DNA from 3 places in the Flintibacter hominis genome. Region 1 is predicted to be linked to each of the others. Evidence: a T-box and tRNA genes for the amino acid it is inferred to sense, from the RefSeq annotation. Region 1 holds a T-box; the other regions hold tRNA genes.
The links. A T-box is a leader RNA that pairs with one kind of tRNA and senses whether it is charged. The one in region 1 lies ahead of H8S11_RS09360 (glycine--tRNA ligase), so its partner is inferred to be a tRNA-Gly.
Positions count from the first base shown of each region.

Region 2: it has a tRNA-Gly gene. The T-box ahead of H8S11_RS09360 (glycine--tRNA ligase) is inferred to sense a tRNA for this amino acid. The anticodon was not compared.
Region 3: it has a tRNA-Gly gene. The T-box ahead of H8S11_RS09360 (glycine--tRNA ligase) is inferred to sense a tRNA for this amino acid. The anticodon was not compared.

Region 1 is NZ_JACOPO010000005.1:169,792-177,182, forward strand. Features, by position in the region: gene H8S11_RS09345 (ATP-binding protein) at 1-1,411, opposite strand, end outside; gene H8S11_RS09350 (metallophosphoesterase family protein) at 1,408-2,490, opposite strand; gene H8S11_RS09355 (TIGR00282 family metallophosphoesterase) at 2,493-3,269, opposite strand; gene H8S11_RS09360 (glycine--tRNA ligase) at 3,631-5,052, opposite strand; T-box leader at 5,230-5,443, opposite strand; gene H8S11_RS09365 (ribbon-helix-helix domain-containing protein) at 5,483-5,656, opposite strand; gene H8S11_RS09370 (hypothetical protein) at 5,766-5,987, shown strand; gene H8S11_RS09375 (DivIVA domain-containing protein) at 6,026-6,766, opposite strand; gene H8S11_RS09380 (cell division protein SepF) at 6,890-7,390, opposite strand.
Region 2 is NZ_JACOPO010000013.1:31,806-39,196, forward strand. Features, by position in the region: gene H8S11_RS13115 (hypothetical protein) at 512-772, opposite strand; gene H8S11_RS14120 (hypothetical protein) at 787-909, opposite strand; gene H8S11_RS13120 (hypothetical protein) at 999-1,484, opposite strand; gene H8S11_RS14020 (hypothetical protein) at 1,496-2,230, opposite strand; gene H8S11_RS13130 (AAA family ATPase) at 2,839-5,217, opposite strand; gene H8S11_RS13135 (recombinase family protein) at 5,466-6,281, opposite strand; tRNA gene H8S11_RS13140 (tRNA-Gly) at 6,520-6,593, opposite strand; gene H8S11_RS13145 (desulfoferrodoxin family protein) at 6,775-7,149, shown strand; gene H8S11_RS14325 (S-layer homology domain-containing protein) at 7,280-7,391, opposite strand, start outside.
Region 3 is NZ_JACOPO010000004.1:109,863-117,253, reverse strand. Features, by position in the region: gene H8S11_RS07590 (V-type ATP synthase subunit F) at 1-228, shown strand, start outside; gene H8S11_RS07585 (GNAT family N-acetyltransferase) at 225-725, shown strand; gene H8S11_RS07580 (V-type ATP synthase subunit A) at 766-2,541, shown strand; gene H8S11_RS07575 (V-type ATP synthase subunit B) at 2,538-3,914, shown strand; gene H8S11_RS07570 (V-type ATP synthase subunit D) at 3,927-4,640, shown strand; gene sstT (serine/threonine transporter SstT) at 4,771-5,988, opposite strand; tRNA gene H8S11_RS07560 (tRNA-Gly) at 6,138-6,213, opposite strand; gene H8S11_RS07555 (GntR family transcriptional regulator) at 6,623-7,357, shown strand.

The sequences.
Region 1 (7,391 bases):
CCCGGCGGGCCTGCCGGTCGCTCAACGTTCCCCGGATGGTCCGAACCTGGCGGGCCGCCTCTTCCGCCGCCTGGCACCGCCGCCGGTAGTCCTGGGCCAGTTCCTCCAGCTCCTGGGGGGACTGCACCCGGTACCGCTCCAGCAGCTTGGCGCACCGGTCCTCCCAGGCCCGTCGGCCGGTGTGGTTGACAAACCCCGCCATCAAGGTGAGCAGAAAGATGAAGCCCCCGGCGTAGAGGGGATAGGACAGCAGTTGTCCCTCCCGGACCCCGCCGACCACACCGGCAATCAGGGCAAACAGCAGGCCCAGAGCAGGGAACAGCTTGGACGCCATCCCCTTGACCCGCGCGGTGGCCAGACCGGTGTTGTAGTCGGACAGGGCCTTCTGGACGGCCTGGACCCCCTCCTCCCAGGTCATGCCAGGAAAGCGGTCGTCCTGGGCCGCGATCTGTGCCTGGACATAGACCTCCTCCGCCTCCTTCCGGGCCGCCTCGCCCTGGCGCAGTTCCTCGTCCAGCACCTTCAAATATTGCAGCTCTCCCTGTGCCTTCTTCAGCAGGTCCTTGTCGGGCAGCGGGCCGTATTTGGCCGTCTCCCCCTCCAGGGTGGCCAGTTGGCTCCTGGCCGCCTCAAGCTCCTCCCTGGCCTGGGCAAAGCGCCGGTCCAGCTCTCGCTGGGCCAATCGGCGGTGGGTCGCCCGCTCGGCGGCCAGCAGGTCTCTACGGGCGGACAGGGCGGTCCGCTCCCCCTCCAGCAGGGCGATGCGGCCGGACAGCTCCTCCAACTGCTCCAGGGCCTGGTCCACCTCCCGCAGCTCTCCCTCCAGCCTGGGGATCAGCCCCACGCTTCGGTTGACCTTTCGGCGGTTGAGCCACTCCCGCAGCCTCCCCTCGGTCTGGGAGTAGGACACGTCCTCCTCCCCGGAGGACACCAGCGCGGCAATACGCCGCTCCAGCTCCGGGGCCGCTGTAACCGCCAGATCTCCACCCGATCCAATGAAGGCCGACCGCTCAAAGACCTCCCGTCCCACACCGGTGAGCAGCTCGCCGCAGTTGGCGGCAGTCAGGCCGGGGACCGCCTCCTCCGTCCCGGTGTAGACGGCGGAAAAGGCCCCGAAGGGAGCGCTGCCCTTGGGACCCCGGCGGAGGGTGATGTCCCGGCCCTGCCACTCCAGGTCCATAGTCCCCTCCATGGGGGCGCCGGACCAGGGCTGATACCGGTTCTTGTCCGCCAAATACCCCTTTTTATCCCGGTCCCGGGTATCGATGCCATAGAGCATAGCCTTCCAAAAGGCGGCCCAGGTGGATTTGCCCCCCTCGTTGGGGGCATAGATCAGATTTAAGCCATCCCCCAGCTCCAGCCGGGCGTGGTCCAGCTTGCCGAAAGTGGCCGTCATGGATCTTATCTTCATAGGGACACATCCTCCCCGCCCTCCAGGGCGGCCAGGCCGAACCGGGCGGCCATCTGATAGGTCCGCTCCTCCGGCTCCTCTTGACATTTTGTCCACATGGCCCGGAGAAAGAGGCCAGTCAGGGTGTCCTCCTCCCGCCGTTTCCACAGGTCTGTGGGCAGTCTTGTCTGGTCCCGGAGGGTCAGGCCGTAAAACCGGGGAGCCAGTTCCCGCTCCAGCGCCGGCAGATTTGGGCTCTCTCCCTCGCCGGTGAGCACAATGCGGTAAATGTGCTCGCTGGTGTCCTGGGGCAGGGCGGCCAGTACGGCCTCCAGCGGTTCCTTTCCCGTAACATCCACCGGCAGAATCTCATACTGGCGGCGGCCCAGGGGGAGGAGCTGGGCCTGGGCCCGGCCCTCCTCCAGCTCTACATAGAGCACGCCCTTCTGTCCCAGCTCGTCAAAGCCGCGGCCCTCCGGGCAGCCGGGATAGGCCCAGAAGGTCCGGCCCGCCCGCCGCAGGCCGCTCCCCTGGTGGATATGGCCCAGGGCCAGGTAGTCCAGGCCGCTGGTCTCGATCTCGGCGGGGGAGAGGGGCCCATACTCGCTCTGGGGCGCCGTGTCGCCGTGGACGCACATGATCTGCACACCCTTCCCCTCTGGGGCCCGGAAGCCGGCCAGCGGGCTGTCTGTCTGGCGGCTGTCATAAAAGGCCCGGCCCCAGACCGTGCAGCCCAACTGGGGCAGCTCTACCGCCTCCATCTGTGGGGAGGAGAAAATATGGACGTTTTCCGGCCAGTCCAGGGTGGCGTACACCGACCGGGGGGACCAGAAATCGTGGTTTCCCGGAGAGAGGAACACCGGGCAGGGGATGTCCCCCAGGGCCCGGGCCAGGGCCTGGGCCGTCTCCTGAAAGACCCGCTCCGAGTCCAGCAGATCTCCGGCCAGCAGCACCAGGTCGGCCGCCCTCTCCCGTGCCGCCTGGGCCATGCGGCCCAGCAGCTCCCTCTGCTCTCCCCGCCGCCGTGCCGCCTGGTCCGGGGAGAGGCCAGAAAAGGGGCTGTCCAGGTGGAAGTCAGCCCCATGGATTATTCTAATCATGATTATTCCTCCAGGTCCGCCCGGCGGACCTCCACGCACCGCTTCTTCTCCGTGTCGATGGTAAACAGGCAGGCGTTGAGCTTGCAGTTCCCCTCCGCCTCCTCATACCGCCGGGGCAGTCCTCCCAGGAACAGATTGATGGAGTGCTCCGGCCGTATGCCCAGCACGGACCGCTTGGGACCTGTCATTCCAAGGTCGGTGACAAAGCCCGTGCCCTTGGGCAGGATCTGGCAGTCGGCGGTGGGCACATGGGTGTGGGTGCCCCAGACGGCCTGGACCCTCCCATCCAGATACCAGGCCATGGCCCCCTTCTCGCTGGTGGCCTCGGCGTGGAAGTCTACCAGGGCCAGGTCGTAGTCCTGCCCCCGGAGGAGGAAATTGGTGGCCTTAAAGGGGCTGTCCAGGTTGGGGTTCAGCTCCACCCGGCCCATCAGGTTCAGGACAGCGACGCGCTGGCCCTGGCACTGGTATATCCCCATTCCCCGGCCCGGCACCCGGCCGGCGTAGTTGGCCGGACGGAGGATATGGGGGTCCTTGTCCAAAAATTCGCCGATCTGGATACGGTTCCAGGTGTGGTTGCCCAGGGTGATAACGTCGGCCCCCGCCTCCAGCATCCGCCGGGCCTGGGCGGGGGTGATGCCCACACCAGAGGCGTTCTCCCCATTGACCACGGCAAAGTGGGCCCCGGTGTCCTCCCGCAGCTCCCGCAGCCGGCGGGCCAGGATATCCTGGCCTCCCTCGCCCACCACATCCCCCACGGCCAGTATCTTCAACAGCATAACAAAGCCCCTCCTCCAAGTTGGTACCACTTCTATTCAAATGGATTATACCGTATCCCAGGCCGGTCCGCAACCACCGGAGGCAAAAGAAAGCGCCGCCCATGGAGGTCATGGGCGGCACGGAGGGCCTGATTGCGGGGCGGAGGGGCAAATCAATAGGCCAGCTTCTCCTCCAGCCAGCCCTTCAGCCCGCTGATGGGAACACGGACCTGCGCTCCCACACAAAGCTCGCTTTGTGTGGGGCCCCAAGGCAATTAAAATCCTCGGACGGAATGGATCCGCCCTCCGGAAATTCTCCCTGCGGTCGAATTTTTAAACCGCCGCTTCAGCAGGCGGCATGGAGCAGGTGGCGGCCGTCTGCTTAATAGGCCAGCTTCTCCTCCAGCCAGCCCTTCAGCTCGCTGATGGGAACACGGACCTGCTCCATGGTGTCCCGGTCCCGGATGGTAACGGCGTTGTCCGCCTCATCGGTGTCGCTGCCCACGGTCTGGAAGTCCACAGTGATGCAGTAGGGGGTGCCGATCTCGTCCTGCCGGCGGTAACGCTTGCCGATGGAGCCGGCGTCGTCGTAGTCCACCATGAAATACTTGGACAGCTCGGCCTGGATCTCCCGGCCCTTGTCGGCCAGCTTCTTGGACAGGGGAAGCACGGCGCACTTGAAGGGGGCCAGGGCAGGGTGGAGGCGCAGGACAGTGCGGACATCGTTCTTCTCGGCATCCACCACCTCCTCGTCATAGGCGTCCACCAGGAAGGCCAGTGTCACCCGGTCGGCGCCCAGGGAGGGCTCCACCACATAGGGGATATAGTGCTCGTTCTTCTCCTGGTCGAAGTAGGTCATGTCCTTGCCGGAGGTGTTCTGGTGGGCGGTCAGGTCGAAGTTGGTCCGGCTGGCCACGCCCCACAGCTCGCCCCAGCCGAAGGGGAATACGAACTCAAAGTCAGTGGTGGCGTTGGAGTAGTGGGACAGCTCCTCCGGGTCGTGGTCCCGCAGGCGTAAATTCTCATCCCTCATGCCCAGGTTCAACAGCCACTGATGGCAGAAGTCCTTCCAGTAGGCGAACCATTCCAGCTCGGTGCCGGGGGTGCAGAAGAACTCCAGCTCCATCTGCTCAAATTCACGGGTACGGAAGGTGAAGTTTCCGGGGGTGATCTCGTTGCGGAAGGACTTGCCCACCTGGCACACGCCGAAGGGCAGCTTCCGGCGGGTGGTGCGCTGGACGTTCTGGAAGTTGACAAAGATGCCCTGGGCGGTTTCGGGGCGGAGGTAGACGGTGTTTTTTGCGTCCTCGGTAACACCCTGGAAGGTCTTGAACATCAGGTTAAACTGGCGGATGTCGGTCCAGTTGTGCTTGCCGCAGGAGGGGCAGGGGATGTTGTGCTCCTCCACAAACTCCTTCATCTGGGCCTGGCTCATGGCGTCCACGCTGTGGCCCAGGTCAAAGCTGTTCTCCTGGCACCAATCCTCGATGACCTTGTCGGCGCGGAAGCGTTCCTTACACTCCTTGCAGTCCATCAGGGGGTCGGAGAAGCCGCCCACGTGGCCGGAGGCCACCCACACCTGGGGATTCATCAAAATGGCGGCGTCCAGGCCCACGTTGTAGGGGTTCTCCTGAACGAACTTCTTCCACCATGCCTTTTTCACATTGTTTTTCAGCTCCACACCCAGGGGGCCGTAGTCCCAGGTGTTGGCCAGTCCGCCGTAGATCTCGCTGCCGGAGAAAATGAAGCCCCGGCCCTTACACAGGTTGACGATCTTCTCCATGGTCTTTTCGGTGTTTTTCATGATGCTTGCTCCTTTTTCTTTGTTTTTTCGTTGAGAAGAAGACGGTAGGGCGGGGGCTTGCCCCCGCCCCCGGCACAGGACATGAACCGATAGAACGGCGGGGGCAAGCCCCCGCCCTACCAGGATCATGGGTTCTTCTCATGGCCCAGAGCAAAAAAAGCGCCCCGAGCCCTTTGGGCTCAGGGCGAATATGTTACAAATATCCGCGGTTCCACCTGAATTCGTGTCTGGCTGACACGCGCTTCGTTCCCGGTAACGGCGGGGGGACCGGCGGGCCATTTCCTGCCCGCGCTCCAGAGGCGCCTTCCCTTCGCGGCTTTGGAGGATTTTCACCAGCCATCCTCTCTCTGAAGCCCCGCCGCTGGGTACTATTCTCTGTCCTTGCTTTGAAGCGTATTGTATGACAGTTTTTCCCCGTTGTCAAGGGAATTTACGGTTTTTTCGCCCCGTCAGCCCCGTTTTTTTCCATCCGCTCCAGATGGGCCTTCAGGAGCAGATTGATATAGCTGGACAAAGAGCGGTCCTCTCTTTCAGCCAGACGCTTTGTCTGCTCCAGTATTGGGTCATCTAATGTAATTGTCACAGATTTTTTTAATGGCTTCATCGTACCACCTCATTGTGGAGATAATACTATTATTTATGGTAAAGTACGATTAATTCATGTTGATTAATGTCAAATAATGTAGTATCATGTCTATCAAGAGGTGATGCATATGTATTCCAATGATTTTGAAGCCGCCTTCTCCTGCTTTTTAGAGCGGAGGGACTATGACGAGGCGGCGAACCAGATGTTCACCCTGGCCCGTCTGGCCTTTGCCGCTGGATGGCAGGCGGCGGGGGGGACCCCGCCTCAGGAGGAGCCCATCTTTACCCTCCTCCGCGGCGGCGCGGAAGATGGACAGCGTGAAGCGGCCTCTCAGCCGGAAATCGGTTGAGAGGCCGCTTATTTCACACCGGACAAGTCCGGCTCTCTTCATTTGATCTCATAGTCTCGGCCGAACTGGAGCTCACCGAAGTTAATGCGGCTGCCCCGGACTGGGGGCAGATCCTCCTCATCTTCGTCCTCCGCCTCGCCGCCCGACACGGGGCCAAACTCGGCGGTATCCTCCAGATCCTCAGGCTCCTCCTCCGCCTCCTGGCGGGCCTTCAAATTCTCCGCCGTGGCCTCCAGCATGGCCTGGTTCAGCAATCGCTGAACATTGTCGTCTATCTCGGACACCGTTTCCTCCACCGGATCAGGGGCCGGCTGGGGCTGGGCGTCGGGACACATCTCGCCCAGCTGGTCCAAAAATTCCTCCTGCTTGGCGTGGATGGCCCGCAGCTTATCCACAAAGGCGGCGGTGGCGTTCTTGGCCTGCTGAAGCCGGAACTCCTCCGCCTCCACCTCCTTGGTAATGCTCTCCATACGCTGGCGCGCTTCGCCCTCCGCCTCGTGGATCAGGGCGGCACGCTTCTGCTCCGCCTCCCGGACCAGATCATCCGCCCGGCGCTGGGCAATCATAAAGGCCTGCCGCATGGCGTCCTCGGTGGCCCGGTACTCCTCCACCTTGTCGGCCAACACCTTCATCTTGCTTTTCAGCACGGCGTTCTCGCTGTACAGGGCGGAGTAATCCGCCGTCAGAATATCCAAAAATTCGTCCACCTGGGACATATTGTAGCCGTTGAAGGTGGCCTTTTGAAAGGCGCGCTCAGACACTTCCTGGGGCGTAAGCATAGTGTGATCCCTCCTAAAATCTTTCTACTGCCAAAAGGGAAGCGGGCCGACGGGTATGCCGGCCCTTCCAATTTACGGCGCTTGCCGCGCCGCCCCATCCGTGACGGGGCTTGGGCGGCGATCTCAGAAATATAGCCCGTTGTTCTCCAGTTCGTCGATCAGGTCGCCCAGGATATCCACGTTGTAAGGGGTGATGATATAGGTGGAGATGGCCACCTTTTTGATCTTGCCCTCGTTGGCGTAGGCCACGCCGGACAGGAAGTCCAGCAGGCGGCGGGCGATCTCCTTGTTGGTGGACTCCAGGTTCAGCACCACCGTTCGCTTCTCCCGCAGATGGTCGGCGATGGCGGAGGCGTCCTCAAACTTCTCCGGTTTGACCAGCACCACCTGGAGCTGGGTCGCCGCCCGGATGTTGACCACCTTGTTGCTCCGGCGCTCCTCCTCCTGGGAGGAGCCGTACAGGGTGTCCACATTCCGGGAGGACCGCTCCAACCGCTCGGGCCGCTCCCGGCGCTCTGCCCGTGGGGCGGGGGCGTCGAAGTCGTCAAAGCCATCAAAGTCGTCGTCGGGCTCCTCGTCCTCATAGGGGTGGGCCAAACGCTTAAATTCGTCAAAAAGTCCCATC
Region 2 (7,391 bases), on a different contig from region 1:
AGCTTTTCAGCTTCCCGTCTGTGGTCTGCGGAGCTTACTGTATCGTCATATGCATTACCCGCCTCTGATGATATTGGTATCCTGATTATCAGTCATGGGGGGGGGATCGGGCGCGGTCACGGAGAGGGAATGGCGCAACCACCCCGCAGTGGATCATCTGTGCCAGTTGGACTCAGCTCTCAGCAGTCTCCAGTAGTTCCTTTTCCTCCATTTTATAAGTTTACCGCTCTTTGCAACTGACCACACAATGCCACATCCCCGCGGGAAAAGCCATTCAAAAAATCCAACGAGAAATGCGCCCTCGCTTTGACGTAGACACCCAGGTCACATGGTCGGCCCGGTGGGCGGCTACAGATCCTCTGCCATGACCTGGGCGCTGTATTCCGCAAGGCCCATGCCCGTCTACTCCTGACAGTAGTCCTCTATCTTCCGTTGCAGGACTTCCTTTTCAGCCGCGTTGAGGTGATAGGAGAGGACCGTTCCACTGCCGTCCGCCGGTGGAGTGCGATCTCTAATCGCAGACCTGACCGGATGCCATATCGTAGTTGGCGTAGACATTCAGACAGTCGCCGTTCTTTGTAGTGCAGACCTGAGTCCCGAAAACCGCATCCACGTCGAAGGACGTCTCCAGGTAAAAATTCAGGAGGCTGTCCACCTCGGAGATATCCTCCGCCTGGTATAGCATCTGTTCAAAAGAGGAGGCCCCGCACTCTCCCCGCAGGTAGGAGCGTAGGAGCCGGACGGCATCTAGGAACTCTAGAGTCCGTTCCATCTGAAGACAGGGTCCTATCCAGACTCCCGGATGTGGAAAACGGCGAACCGCTTTGCGGCCTCCAGTTCCTGCAGGGCCTGCTGATTCCCCTGCCAGAGCTTCCGGCTGACGTAGCTGTACTCCCGCTCAGGGACCAACTCATTGATGAGCAGGTCCAGATAGTCCCCGAGCTTATCCTACACGGTCTCATCCTTTAGCTGACGATTCAGCGCATCCAATCTCTCCGTCAAAGGAGAGGATAATCTCGGTCTCCTGCATTTCTGGTACCTCCTCTTAACATAGCCCTGTGTGGACCAGGCATCTTAGCTTCCTCTATCGCTTGGGGAGTGTTTTGATCCAGACCCGGCTCACAGTAAAACTCATAAGGGCCAATCCTCCAGCGAATCCCAGGCAGGTCTAGAAAGCGGTCACCAGCGCGGTTCATGATCTCCAGATCGAATTCAATGGCGTTTTCCACTCCGAAGGGCATATCCCGGCCGCTTCTGTGATAGAGCACACAGACCGCCGGCCAGTCCGCCACCTCCAGGTAACTCTGTGAGAGACCCTGTACAGTTTGGTATCCATGACCTGCTCCGGGGTTGTCACCGCACCGGAGGTACAGCAGCTTTCGCTGGGGCCCGTTTCCCAGCCCAGAAGGATGCTGGTGAACCGGATCGGCGCAATCGCCGGTGTCACGTGGGGAGTATACGCTCCGCCCGGTCCAGCACATCATCCAGCTCGTTGCTACCCGCCGCCCAAGGCAGATAGGAGGACATATCCTCCAGCAAATCCCGGACGACGGCAATCTGACGCCTGCGTCTCCGTCTGTTGTGCGTTCCAGCTCTCCTCGGTCTCCCGCCGATATTGGCCAGCTAGGTCACGTTTTTCCCCGAACAGGGGCCGCACATGTGGGAAGCCATAGTGTTCCCCCTCCGCGGTCTCATCGTACCGGCCCAGTACATCGTGGAGCGGTACATCGCACATGGTGAAGAACTCACCGCGCACTGAGCAGGTCCGTTCGGACGGATTGACAGACTCTATAACGCCGCCCCGCAGTTCGAAATCGCCGGGGCCTCCATAATGTTCTGTGCCAACGAACAGCCCGGTTTGACCGCAGTTCCACTCCCATGTGACAAACTCAACTCCGTATCTGCTGGAGTGACCGGCAAGCACAGCGCCGTTAAACTCCGCCAGAAGCTTATAGTTCTCGCCCAGTCCATTTGCTTTCAGGTCTGGGGCCTGCTCGATGAGTGTCATGTACTCCCTGACCACACCGGCAATATCTGTAACCTGGCCTCGAGCCACTTCTGCTGCAGGGTCTGTAGTATCAGCGGATGCCGCCGCCCTCGGTGAGTTGGCACAGTCGGCGGTCATTCCATTCAATTGGCAGGAGCCCTTCTCCTCGGGCTGTACCGTGTAGCCGACTTTCTGGAGAGCGATTTCAATCTCCGTAAAATAGGAGTATTGTGCGTTGTTCATGTGATTCCTTCCCTCCTTGGCTTAGCAGGTCTTTTTTATTTGCGCAAGAAATCGAAAAAACCGGTCTGTTGATTCTCTGATACCAACAAACCGGGGCTCCATTTTTCGTATTCATTTTTTCTGCTGACCAGCGCCCTTTTTGATTTGAAGAGGGCACTGATTGCCATCTGAGTTTTCAATTCTCCGAAAACCGTAGTTCAAATCCATCCAGTTTGAAAAATTCTTGTCTGGCATCTTTTTTACCTTCAGAAATTTTACAAATAAAAAGCCGCAACACCTTGGAACAGTAAGCTTACAGCCCACTATATCCAAATTGTTGCGGCTTTTTGGCAAGGGGTAACAATCCAAATCCTCTCAGGTCGTTTGCAATTTTTCTTGAGAAGCATCCAACCGGCCTTCTGGTCGGCGGCGCCTTTGCGCCGTACAAGCGTTTTGCCACAGGCAAAACCTTGACGCAGGGCGAATTCACTTCGCCCGAGCATTTCAATCACCGAAGGGTGGAGCGACCAACGGGAGCGAAACCCAAAAGAAAATGCGACTTGTCGAAACAAGTCGCATTTTCTTTTGCAAAGGACGGTTAAAATCGATATTTTGTTAAAGGTTCCGCTCTATTTCACATTTGTCATCCAATCATCCAATTCTTTCCGGGCATCTGGTAAATGAGACAGTACATGTGCAGGGTTAACACAATACATAAAACACAAGACATCTCTGGCAGTGCGTTGTTTCTCTGTTGTGGTAAGATGACTGAAGAAACTCATCTCTGGTGCTCCTTGTACATTTTCCTTAGTATGGCTTTCAGTATTCAAGACTAAGCGATACATGGAATTCTGAAAATATGCTCTTTTATTCTGATCAGGAATTAGCGCGAGAACCCGTGGATTCAGGCTAACTTTCTCGACACCCTCTTTAAATGTGAATGTTGCAAACGCTTCCAAGACTCGTCTTGTTGTGTTACCAATAGTTAGTTCCGCCGCAAAATCAGGATTACAACCATATTCATATACACAACGCATTAGCCGCGTATATTCATTATGAGACTCTGCCCTAAACAGGGTTACTGCCTTATTTAGAAGTTGGAACGAGCAGTACTCAGAGTGCTTCCCGATTCCAGCACAATTCGAAGAAATTTCAGCCAGGGCTTTCTGCAAATCAAACATCACACTCACATCATGCGTCATCATTAGGATTTTTGTTGTTGCACATGATGTAAGAACCTGATTTAGCTTATATCTTAAAAATGACAAAATTCCTACTCGATTTTCAACATCAAAACTTGAAACAGGATCATCAATAACCAAGAACATTTCATCATCGTATAGCTTTTGAAATTCTGTTCCTTTTGCAATTTCGGTAAAGAAATAGCTTAAGGCCAAAGCATTTCGTTCCCCACATGATATCTTATTCGGAGAAACATCTTTCCCATTTACTTTCAAATGGTACATTTGGTCGCTTCCAAGATATAATTGGAGTCTGGTATCACTATAGAAGATATAAGAAAGTGATTCGTTAATCTGCTCAACAGCGATTTGAAGGTTCTTTCGTTGTGCATCCAAAAGTTGACGCTCATCTAAAAGACCATTTTTAGCTTGAAGTGCCTTGGCCAACTCTTTCTCTGTGGTTTCCTTTGCTGTTCTCCGTGACATCAACGACTGATATTCAGAGTCAATTGTATAATGGGCAATCTCATCATTCAATTTCAAAAGTTCTTTCTCTGTAGTCTGCCTATTTGTAATAATTTGATTATAGGACGATCTTTTATCTTCTAACTTCACTAAAATATCATTCAGCTGTTTATATGCGGTTATTAAATCTGTGAAGGTATCATACTGTGCCAGAGAAAGGGGATTGGAAATTTTTGCTTGGACAACTTTATTGTGATTTCCAATTGCACTATTAACAGAGGATATTTGTAAGATTAATTTCCCAAAGAGTTCCAAATCCAAGACACTATAGTCCTGATAAAAATCTGCTTGGATTTCGGACAATATTAACTTTTTTAGCTCGTTGCGGTATTCCTCTACTTCGCGGTTCAAAATATTCTCAATTTGCTGTAACGATGCTACCCGATGTTCCTCAGATATTGGCTGTAAACAGGTTGGGCAAATCTTGTGCGATCTTACCGATAAGAACCCCCTTGCAGTTGAAAGCACATCAATGCCCATCGACTGAAGCAACTCCTGTTCACGCAAAGTCAATGTGGGTTTTTGTGGCACTTTTGCTAAAAGTATTTTTGCAGCTTCTACTATCTTTTCTGGAGACCCGATAGTTTGAATCTGTGAACTAATAGGTAATGCAGAGGCATCAGTACTATCAAAGACAACCAACAATTCATCAAGTTTTGCACGCGTTGTTGCCTCATCCATACGAGGTCTTAACTTACCAAGTCTATCTACTTCTATCTCTGTTACACGTGTCTTAATGTGGTTCTTTTTTATACGGAGGCCACTCATTTCAGCCCACCCGCCAGCGGCCTGTAATTTTTTAATAATTAAATTTTTCCAGTATTCTGGAGCCACCACATTAGTTGCTGAATTATACTGTTGGATAGACTCACTTTTGGAATCGATGTCAGTTTGAGCTTGAACAATCTGTTTCTCCAGTTCCTCCAACTGCTTTTCAAGTTCAACTTGTTTGCCAAATAGAACAATTGTCCCCAAACCGCTTTCCTGTACTTTTATATTTCGAGAAACATATGTTTCGTCAAAAACAAAGAATTTCTCGGCTTTCAATCCTGGCGACATTTTAATGATATCTGTTCCAACTACAGGAATTAAATCTACTGTTTTGGGTGTTGTTGACATTGCGTATTCTCTAAATCCCTGCGCAATCGTACTCTTACCACTCCCGTTAGCTCCATACACCAGTGCGACTCGGTTCTTTTTCGGTGCTTGATGAGTAGGGAACAAATCAAGTAAGGTAATCGTGTCAAAAAATGGAGATTTTATATTTATCCCCGTCATGCTGTCAATCGTTGTTGGCATCATAATCCCCTCCCCACGCATAAGTGCTTATAGGGATATTATACCAGACAGTATGCTGCAAGGATAGACTTAATTCGGGAGCATCTCGAAATATTCCACACATTGCAGTTCAATCTGTAAACTTCCATCAGACTGGACCAAAATGACATCAACCTTGTCTTTGATCTCATCTCCGTCGAATGTACTCAGTCCTACCTTCTCACAAAGGACTTCCTTGATTCTGTCCTACGATATAGAGGGCAGATCTTATATCACAACATCCACTCCATTTGTACTGTGTGTTTGATATGCCCTTTCCTCTCCTGCACCCTATCAAAAGTTTCTCGGTCAATGATGGGCTCATGAGCATTTTCCACCAAGTACATGGCAAGCTGCCCACTGTTCTTTTCTTTCTTTCCAGTCAGATAATCCGGTGTGAAGCTTTTCTGCATCAACACCTGTCCAATATACTTCTCATTACTCAGCATTCTGTCAATGGTGGAGGTACTCCACTCTGTCTTTCCAGTGACTGTCTTAATGCCATGGCTCTCCAGATATTTTTTGATCTTCCGTACCCCATTGCCTTGGATGTACAACTCAAAAATCTTTCGGACGACCTCGGCCTCCTCGGGAACGATTTGAAGCACACTGTCAGGGCCTTTGGTATAGCCAAGGAACTGGGTGTGATTGAGAAGCGTTTTGCCGCTCCTCATACGGTGACGGATGCCGAACTTGATGTTCTCACTACGGGACTGGCTTTCCGCCTGATCCAGAGCGGCATACTGGTCAATAATACTGTCGCTTACTGTCATGGTATTCAATCCTCCTGTTTCGATGTAGACACCAATATTCATCGTCCTAAGCCTCCTAATTTGTTCGATGGTTTCCAATGTATCTCGCCCGAATCGACTGAGAGACTTTAGAAGGATGAGGTCAATTTTCTTCTTCCTACAATCCCGCATCATCTGTTGGTACCCAGGTCGTTTATTTGGTCGCAGACCTGATGCGGTATCATAGTAAACTGCGACAAACTGCCAATAGGGATTCCTTTGGATGTAGTCCATGTAGAATTCGATTTGATTGTTCAAACTGTTCTGCTGTTCCTCATGGCTGGTGCTGGTACGACAGTGGGCCGCTACTCGAAGCTGCTGTGTCCAAATTGGTCCTGATTTTTGGCGCTGTGGAATCTCAATAACATTTTTGGGTATAACAAAACCTCCATGTTTCCTACTCATAATGCACATGAGCAGTATAATATGGAGGTTTTTACAAAAAGAAAAGCTACATTTCAGCCTCGTCAATAAGGCTAAAATGTAGCTTTTAACTTGGAGCAGGTGAAGGGAATCGAACCCTCGTGTTCAGCTTGGGAAGCTGACATTCTGCCATTGAACTACACCTGCAACTTGATAGCTTATATATGATAGCATAATCGTCTGTACTTTGCAAGGGAAAATTCTCATATTTTGAGGAACAATTCTTCCCCAAAATAATTGGATTATTTTGGAGTATTCCAATCTCTTTTCTTGACTTTCTCTTCTGGGCATACTATAATAAAATTATAAGCAAATAATGAGAGGAGTTATTATTATGAAATTTTATCGCTGTGAGCACTGCGGCAATATCATCACCTTTGTTCATTCCGCCGGCGTACCTGTCATGTGCTGTGGCCAGAAGATGACCGAGCTGGTTCCAGGCACCACTGACGGCGCCGCCGAGAAGCACGTACCTGTTGTGGAAGTTCAGGGCAGCACTGTTCAGGTCAAGGTAGGCTCTGTGGAGCATCCCATGCTGCCCGAGCATTTTATTCAGTTCATCGCCATCGAGACCAAACACGGCAGCCAAATCAAATATCTCCAACCTGGTGAGAAGCCGCAGGCCTCCTTTGTGCTGGCTGACGGCGATCAGCTGGTGGCCGCTTATGAGTACTGCAACCTCCATGGCCTTTGGAAAGCCTGAACCCATAGTTTCCATGAATCGCAATAGGCGGCGTGACTGTTTGTCGCGCCGCCTTTTTGTCTGCTGATTTTACGACAGCGCGGCCGCCCTGTAAGAAGGGCGGCCGCGCTATTGTCTTATTCCATAAGGATCATTCCGCCAGTTCCGTACAGAAGTTCATAAAGATCTGTGCTACCTCGGCACGGGTGGCCCCGGCGGTAGGCGCCAGGGTGTTGTTCCCCTTGCCGGACAGCAGACCGGCG
Region 3 (7,391 bases), on a different contig from region 1:
GGCCCGGAGGAGGGGCACGAGACGCTCCACCGGCTGGCCAGGGAGAATTACGCCATTATCTATATGACCGAGCAGCTGGCCGCCAAACTGACGACTGACATCGCGCGGTATAAGGACGCGCTGACCCCGGCGATCATTTTAATTCCCGGAAAGGAGGGTCCCCTGGGTATCGGCATGGCCAATATTAAGACCGCGGTAGAGCGGGCGGTGGGCGCTGATATCCTATGACGGACCAGGGAGAGGTCCTCCGTCTTGCCTCGCTGGAGGAGGCACCGCGGCTTTTCCAGCTGATCCTCCGACGGATCACTTGGCTGGAGGAGCGGGGGATACGTCAGTGGGAGCGGGACGACTATCTTACCTATTACCCCTTGACCTATTTCCAGGAGCGGGCCCGAAATGGGGCGCTCTATGGCCTGTGGAGGCCCGACGGGGCGCCCAATGTGGTGGCGGTGCTGCTGGAAGAGGATGATCGCTGGCCTGCTGGTGGGTCCGCACTCTATATCCATAACCTGGCCGCGAACCCGGATGCCCCAGGCGCCGGGGAGCGGATGCTAAGGCAGTGTATGGCACTGGCCAAAGCCATGGGGAAGGACTATCTGCGTCTGGACTGTGGACGGAACAATCCAGCGCTGAATGACTACTATGAACGACTTGGCTTCTCCTATGTGGGCCCAATGGAAGTGGGCAGCTACCAGGGTAACCTGCGGCAGCGCCCCCTCCTTTGAAGGCCAGTGGAACAGAGCCAGAAGAAAGAAGGTTTAGCCTATGGGAAAGATCGTCAAGGTCTCCGGCCCGCTGGTGGTGGCCACCGGTATGGAGGAGGCCAATATGGCCGACGTGGTCCGTGTGGGCGAACAGCGCCTCATCGGCGAGATCCTCACCATGACTGGAGACTCTGCCTCCATTCAAGTCTATGAGGAGACCTCCGGACTGGGCCCTGGGGCCGAGGTGGTCACCACCGGCGCCCCCCTGTCTGTGGAGCTGGGCCCCGGTCTGGTGGAAAATATTTACGACGGCATCCAGCGCCCCCTGGAGGAAATCATGAAAAAGGTCCAGGGGAACAACCTGCCCCGCGGTGTGGAGGTCCCTGCCCTGGATCGGGAAAAGAAGTGGGAGTTTGTCCCCACAGTCCAACCGGGGGCCCAGGTGGTGGGCGGTGATGTCATCGGCACTGTCCAGGAGACGTCCTCTATCCTCCATAAGATTATGATCCCCCCGAAAATGAAGGGGAAAATCCTGTCCATTCAGTCCGGCACCTTCACCGTTACGGAGACGGTAGCTGTTCTGGAGCGGGAGGACGGCTCCCAGGTGGAGCTGCCTATGATGCAAAAATGGCCCGTCCGTGTGGGCCGGCCCTATAAGCGTAAGTATCCCCCCGTCATTCCCCTCCAATCTGGCCAGCGTATTGTAGATACCTTCTTCCCTGTGGCCAAGGGGGGCACCGCCGCCATCCCCGGCCCATTTGGTTCTGGTAAAACGGTGATGCAGCACGCCCTGGCCAAGTGGTCCGATGTGGACTTGGTGGTCTATATCGGCTGCGGCGAGCGGGGCAACGAGATGACCGACGTGCTCCGGGAGTTTCCCGAACTGGTGGACCCCCGCACTGGAGAGTCCCTGATGAAGCGGACTGTCCTCATCGCCAACACCTCTGATATGCCGGTGGCCGCCCGTGAGGCGTCTATTTATACTGGTATCACTATCGCAGAATACTTCCGGGATATGGGCTACGCCGTGGCCGTCATCGCTGACTCCACCTCCCGCTGGGCCGAGGCTTTGCGTGAGATGTCCGGCCGTCTGGAGGAGATGCCCGGCGAGGAGGGCTACCCAGCCTATCTGTCTTCCCGTCTGGCTCAGTTCTATGAGCGGGCCGGCTCCGTGGCCTGTCTGGGGTCCGATGGGGACCGCCGGGGCAGTCTGACCGCCGTGGGCGCCGTGTCCCCACCGGGCGGCGACCTGTCCGAGCCCGTGTCCCAGGCCACCATGCGTATCGTCAAGGTGTTCTGGGCCCTGGACTCCTCCTTGGCCTATCGCCGCCACTTCCCGGCCATCAACTGGTTGACCTCCCACTCCCTGTATCTGGATTCCCTGAAGCCCTGGTATGACGAAAACCTGGGCAAGGAGTTCCTGCAGAACCGGGAATGGGCCATGGCCATCCTCCAGGAAGAGGCCAGCCTGAACGAGATCGTCCAGCTGGTGGGCAAGGACTCTCTGTCCCCCAAGGACCAGATCACTTTGGAGACTGCCAAGATGATCCGGGAGGACTTCCTCCAGCAGAACTCCTTCGCGGACATCGACTCCTACTCGGAGTATGACCGCCAGGCCCGCCTGCTGGCTATGATCCACCAGTACGACCAGGAGTGCCGGGGCGCGTCAGAGCGGGGAGGCGATTTGAACGCTCTGTTCTCCATCCCCGCACGGGAAAAGATCGGCCGGGCCAAGTCCGTCCCCGCTGATCTGTATAAAGACTCCTACGCCAACCTGTTGGTGGAGATGGAGGAAGAGATCAGCGCCATTGCCGAGAAGGGAGAGGATGCACTGTGATCCGAGAGTATAAGACGATACAGGAGATATCCGGCCCCCTGATGGTGGTGGACCGGGTACAGGGCGTCACCTATGACGAGCTGGGAGAGATCGAACTGACCGACGGCACCGTCCGCCGCTGTCAGGTGTTGGAAGTAAACGGGAATACCGCAGTGGTCCAGCTGTTTGAAAACTCAGCCGGTATCAATCTGGCGGACTCCAAAATCAGGTTCCTGGGACACCCTCTTCAACTGGGGGTGTCCGGAGATATGCTGGGCCGGGTGTTCAACGGCATGGGGGAGCCTATTGACGGCGGCCCAGCCATCCTGGCCGACGAGTATCGGGATATCAACGGTCTGGCCATGAATCCCGCCGCCCGCAACTACCCCAATGAGTTCATTCAGACGGGTATCTCTACCATTGACGGGCTGAACACCCTGGTCCGCGGCCAAAAGCTGCCTATCTTCTCCGGGTCCGGCCTGCCTCACGCCGCTTTGGCGGCCCAAATCGCCCGGCAGGCCAAGGTGCTGGATGGGGAATCCAACTTCGCCGTGGTTTTCGCCGCCATTGGCATCACCTTTGAGGAGTCGGAGTTCTTCGTCCAGGAGTTCCGGCGTACCGGCGCCATCGACCGTACGGTGCTGTTTACCAATCTGGCCAACGACCCGGCAGTGGAGCGTATCGCCACGCCCCGCATGGCCCTGACAGCGGCGGAATATCTGGCCTTTGAGAAGAATATGCACGTACTGGTCATCATGACCGACATCACCAACTATGCCGAGGCGCTACGGGAGGTCTCCGCCGCCAAGAAGGAGGTCCCAGGCCGCCGGGGCTACCCCGGTTACCTGTATACCAACCTGGCGACCCTGTATGAGCGGGCAGGCCGCCAGCTGGGCAAGGAGGGATCCATTACCCTGATCCCTATCCTGACTATGCCGGAGGACGACAAGACCCACCCCATTCCCGACCTGACCGGCTATATTACCGAGGGGCAGATCATTCTTTCCAGGGAGCTGTACCGTAGGGGCATCAATCCCCCGGTGGACGTACTGCCATCCCTGTCCCGTCTGAAGGACAAGGGCACCGGAGCGGGCAAGACCCGGGAGGACCACTCAGGCACCATGAATCAGCTCTTTTCTGCCTACGCCACCGGAAAGGAGAACAAGGAGCTCATGTCCATCCTGGGCGAGGCGGCGTTGAGCCCCACCGACCTGCTCTATGCTAAATTTGCGGATGAATTTGAAAAGCGGTACGTTTCTCAGGGGACAGATGAGAACCGCTCGATTGAGGAGACGCTGGATTTGGGCTGGGAGCTGCTATCTATCCTGCCCCGGAGTGAGTTGAAGCGGATCAAGCCGGAGTATATCGACAAGTATTTGCCCAAGAAGGACTAAGGGGGGAGTGAAATGCCTTCCACGACCATCAATCCCACCCGTATGGAGCTCACCCGGCTCAAGGGCCGGCTAAAGACCGCCCAGCGGGGCCATAAGCTGCTCAAGGATAAGCGAGATGAGCTGATGAAGCAGTTTATGGACGTGATTCGAGAGAATCGTTCCCTGCGCCGCCGGGTGGAGGAGGGGCTTATGCGGGCCCACGGCTCCTTCACTGTGGCCGCGGCTCTGATGTCTCCAGAGATGCTGGAGCAGTCCCTGCTCTACCCCAAGCAGTCTGTGGAGCTGGATATGACCTTCCAGAACATCATGTCAGTGGACGTGCCCAAATATGAATTCCGCACCAGCAGCCAGGACCCAGGGGAGATCTATCCCTATGGCTTTGCCCAGACCAGCGGCGAGCTGGACGACGCGGTGGACGCTATGTCACAGGTGTTCCAGGATATGCTGAAGCTGGCGGAGATCGAAAAGACCTCACAGCTTTTGGCGGAGGAGATCGAGAAGACCCGCCGACGGGTCAACGCTTTGGAGTATGTGAAGATCCCGGAGATGCAGGAAAATATCAAGTATATCACCATGAAGCTGGATGAAAACGAGCGGGCCAACACCATTCGACTGATGAAGGTGAAGGATATGCTTCTGAAGGAGGCCATCGAGGATCGGAGAGCCGAGAACGCTAGAGCCGCAAAGGTTTTCAGGGCTTCAGGTGAGGCACCGCAAGAGGTTTAAGGCGTATGTTTCCTCACTTTGTCAATGGGACAAGATAAAAAAGGAGGCACTGCCCGGAAAATCCAGGGCAGTGCCTCCTTATTATATTTAACCCACTGTTTTAGACGTATGGAGGAATGGCTCCCCTCCATCAATACCCCATATCCAGTCCGGCTTTCCTGCGGCTGCGGAACTCGGCCGCGGCAGTGAACAGCACATCGGAGGAGGAGTTAAGTGCGGTTTCACAGGAGTCCTGAATGACACCGATGATAAAGCCGATGCCGACCACCTGCATGGCTATGTCGCTGGAGATACCGAACATACTGCAGGCCATTGGGATGAGGAGCAGCGAGCCTCCCGCCACACCGGAGGAGCCACAGGCGGCCACAGAGGAAACCAAACTCAGCAGGAGGGCAGTGGGAAAGTCCACAGAGATACCCAGCGTGTTGGCGGCGGCCAGGGTAAGGATGGTGATAGTGATGGCAGCGCCAGCCATGTTAATAGTAGCTCCCAGGGGAATGGAAACGGAGTACTTCTCCTTATCCAGACCCAAGTCTTCACACAGCTTCATATTCACCGGGATATTAGCCGCCGAGCTGCGGGTAAAGAAAGCCATGATGCCGCTGTCCTTCAGACATCGAAAGACCAGGGGATAGGGATTTTTCCGAATAGCCAGGTAGACGATGATGGGGTTGACGACCAGAGCTACCAGGAGCATACAGCCTACTAAGACCAGAATTAGCCGGCCATAATTCAGAAAGGACTCAAAGCCGGTATCGGATACGGTGGTATAGACAAGCCCTAGGATGCCGAAGGGGGCGCAGCTAATGACCCATCGGATTGCGGAGGACAGCATATTGGAGATGTCGCCCAGTACGGTCTTGGTGCCCTCGCCGGCCTCACGCATGGCTAGTCCAAAGACAACGGCCCACAGCAGCACGCCAATATAGTTTGCTTCAGCGATGGCGGAGATGGGGTTGCTTACGGCGCTGTTCAGCAGATTCTGGAGCACGTCAGCGATGCCGCCAGGGGCAGCCTGCTCGGCCTGCTCGGCCAAAATCAGAGTGGATGGAAAGAGAAAGCTGGTCACCACGGCGCACAGCGCGGCCAGAAAGGTGCCAATCAGATAAAAGACGATCACAGCGGACATGTTGCTCTTAGCTCCCTTTTTATGCTGTGAGAGGGAGTGAAGGACGAGGAAAAAGACCAGCAGAGGGGCCAGAGCCTTCAAGGCATTGACGAACAGAGTGCCCAGGATACCGATGACGGAGGCCTGAGGCAGGAGGGCGCCTAGAGCGGCGCCCAGAATAAGTCCCACGATGATCCGTTTGACTAGGCTGATATGGTTCCACTTGTGTAAGAGTTCCATACTTCCGATTCCTTTCTTTGGTGAAGTAAAGGGGAGCGTAACCCTTTACCACAGGGCTGAATAAGGGACCGCTGACCTGCCCTGAAGGGACAGTGGCTGGGCACGAAAATTCAAAAAGAAAGACACGACATATGTCGTGTCTTTCCACTTGGAGCGAGTGACGAGGCTCGAACTCGCTACCTCCACCTTGGCAAGGTGGCGCTCTACCAGATGAGCTACACTCGCAGCGACAAATGGTATTATAACAGAAAACAGAGCGATGTCAACCCCGAAATTTAAATTTTGAAAAAATATAAAAATGTCTTTGTCATGATTGGTTGACAAATTTGCAACAAAATTTAGTTGAGGAAATTATATTGCCTTTTATTCTGTTCATTGTGACCGCCAAAGGCTGCTTAGAGAATTTTCCATTTTTTGATATAATTGGCTTGCTTTTGTGTAAAGGTAAGGAAAATTTTGATGCGTTACCGCATTCATGGGATCAAGTGAGAAGCCGCCGGAAATATCCTGGAATTGACATATTATAGAGAACGTGATATAAAAAATATAATAATTGGCATGAGAAATGCAGGATTTGCCGCTGGGTACAGCAGAATATTTTTGGGATTGAGCCAGAAGCATGGAGAAGTAGGATATGGTACAGTATTTAGAAAAAATCGAAAAGAACAAAAGCTACAGCACGAAAATCTATCAGCAGATCAAATCGCTGATCATTACAGGCAAGCTGAAAGCGGGAAGCAACGTCAACGAACGGGAATTTGCCTCCATGCTGGGGGTGAGCCGGACTCCGCTGCGAGATGCGCTGACCCTTTTGGAGAAGGAAGGCTGGGTGGAGCAGAACGGAAAAATACGCATGGTTGCTCCTCTGTTGTGGCGGAACATTCTGGAACTGCTGGAGATTCGGGAGCCCATCGACATGCTCGGCTTTGAGCTGGCCTTTTATAAATATACACCGGAGGACTTTGCCCACCTGCATGGCATCCTCCAGGAGATGATGGACGTTACCAAGCAGGATCACGGTTCCTATTACAGCATCATGGCGCTGGATACCAGCTTTCACCGCTATATCAATCGAAAATCCGGGAATAGCATCTTATTTACCTTTTCGGAGGAGATCAACGAAAAGGTGACCCGAGCTTCTATCCTTAGCATGAAATACAGTGGAAAGGACGGCAATGCTTTTGCTCAGGAGCACCTTGCCATTCTGAAGTGCATGGAGAGCGGGGACTATGAAAATGCGTGCCGGTACCTGTCGGAACACTACAGCGCATGGAGGCAGCGAATGCTCTCGTTGCCGGGACACCTTGGCTTTGATCCGGCGAATCTGGATACCAAGCTTCAAGAGGAGTTCGTTACAATAGACAAATAATATCGATAATATTTGGATAATATAGAAAATTCGC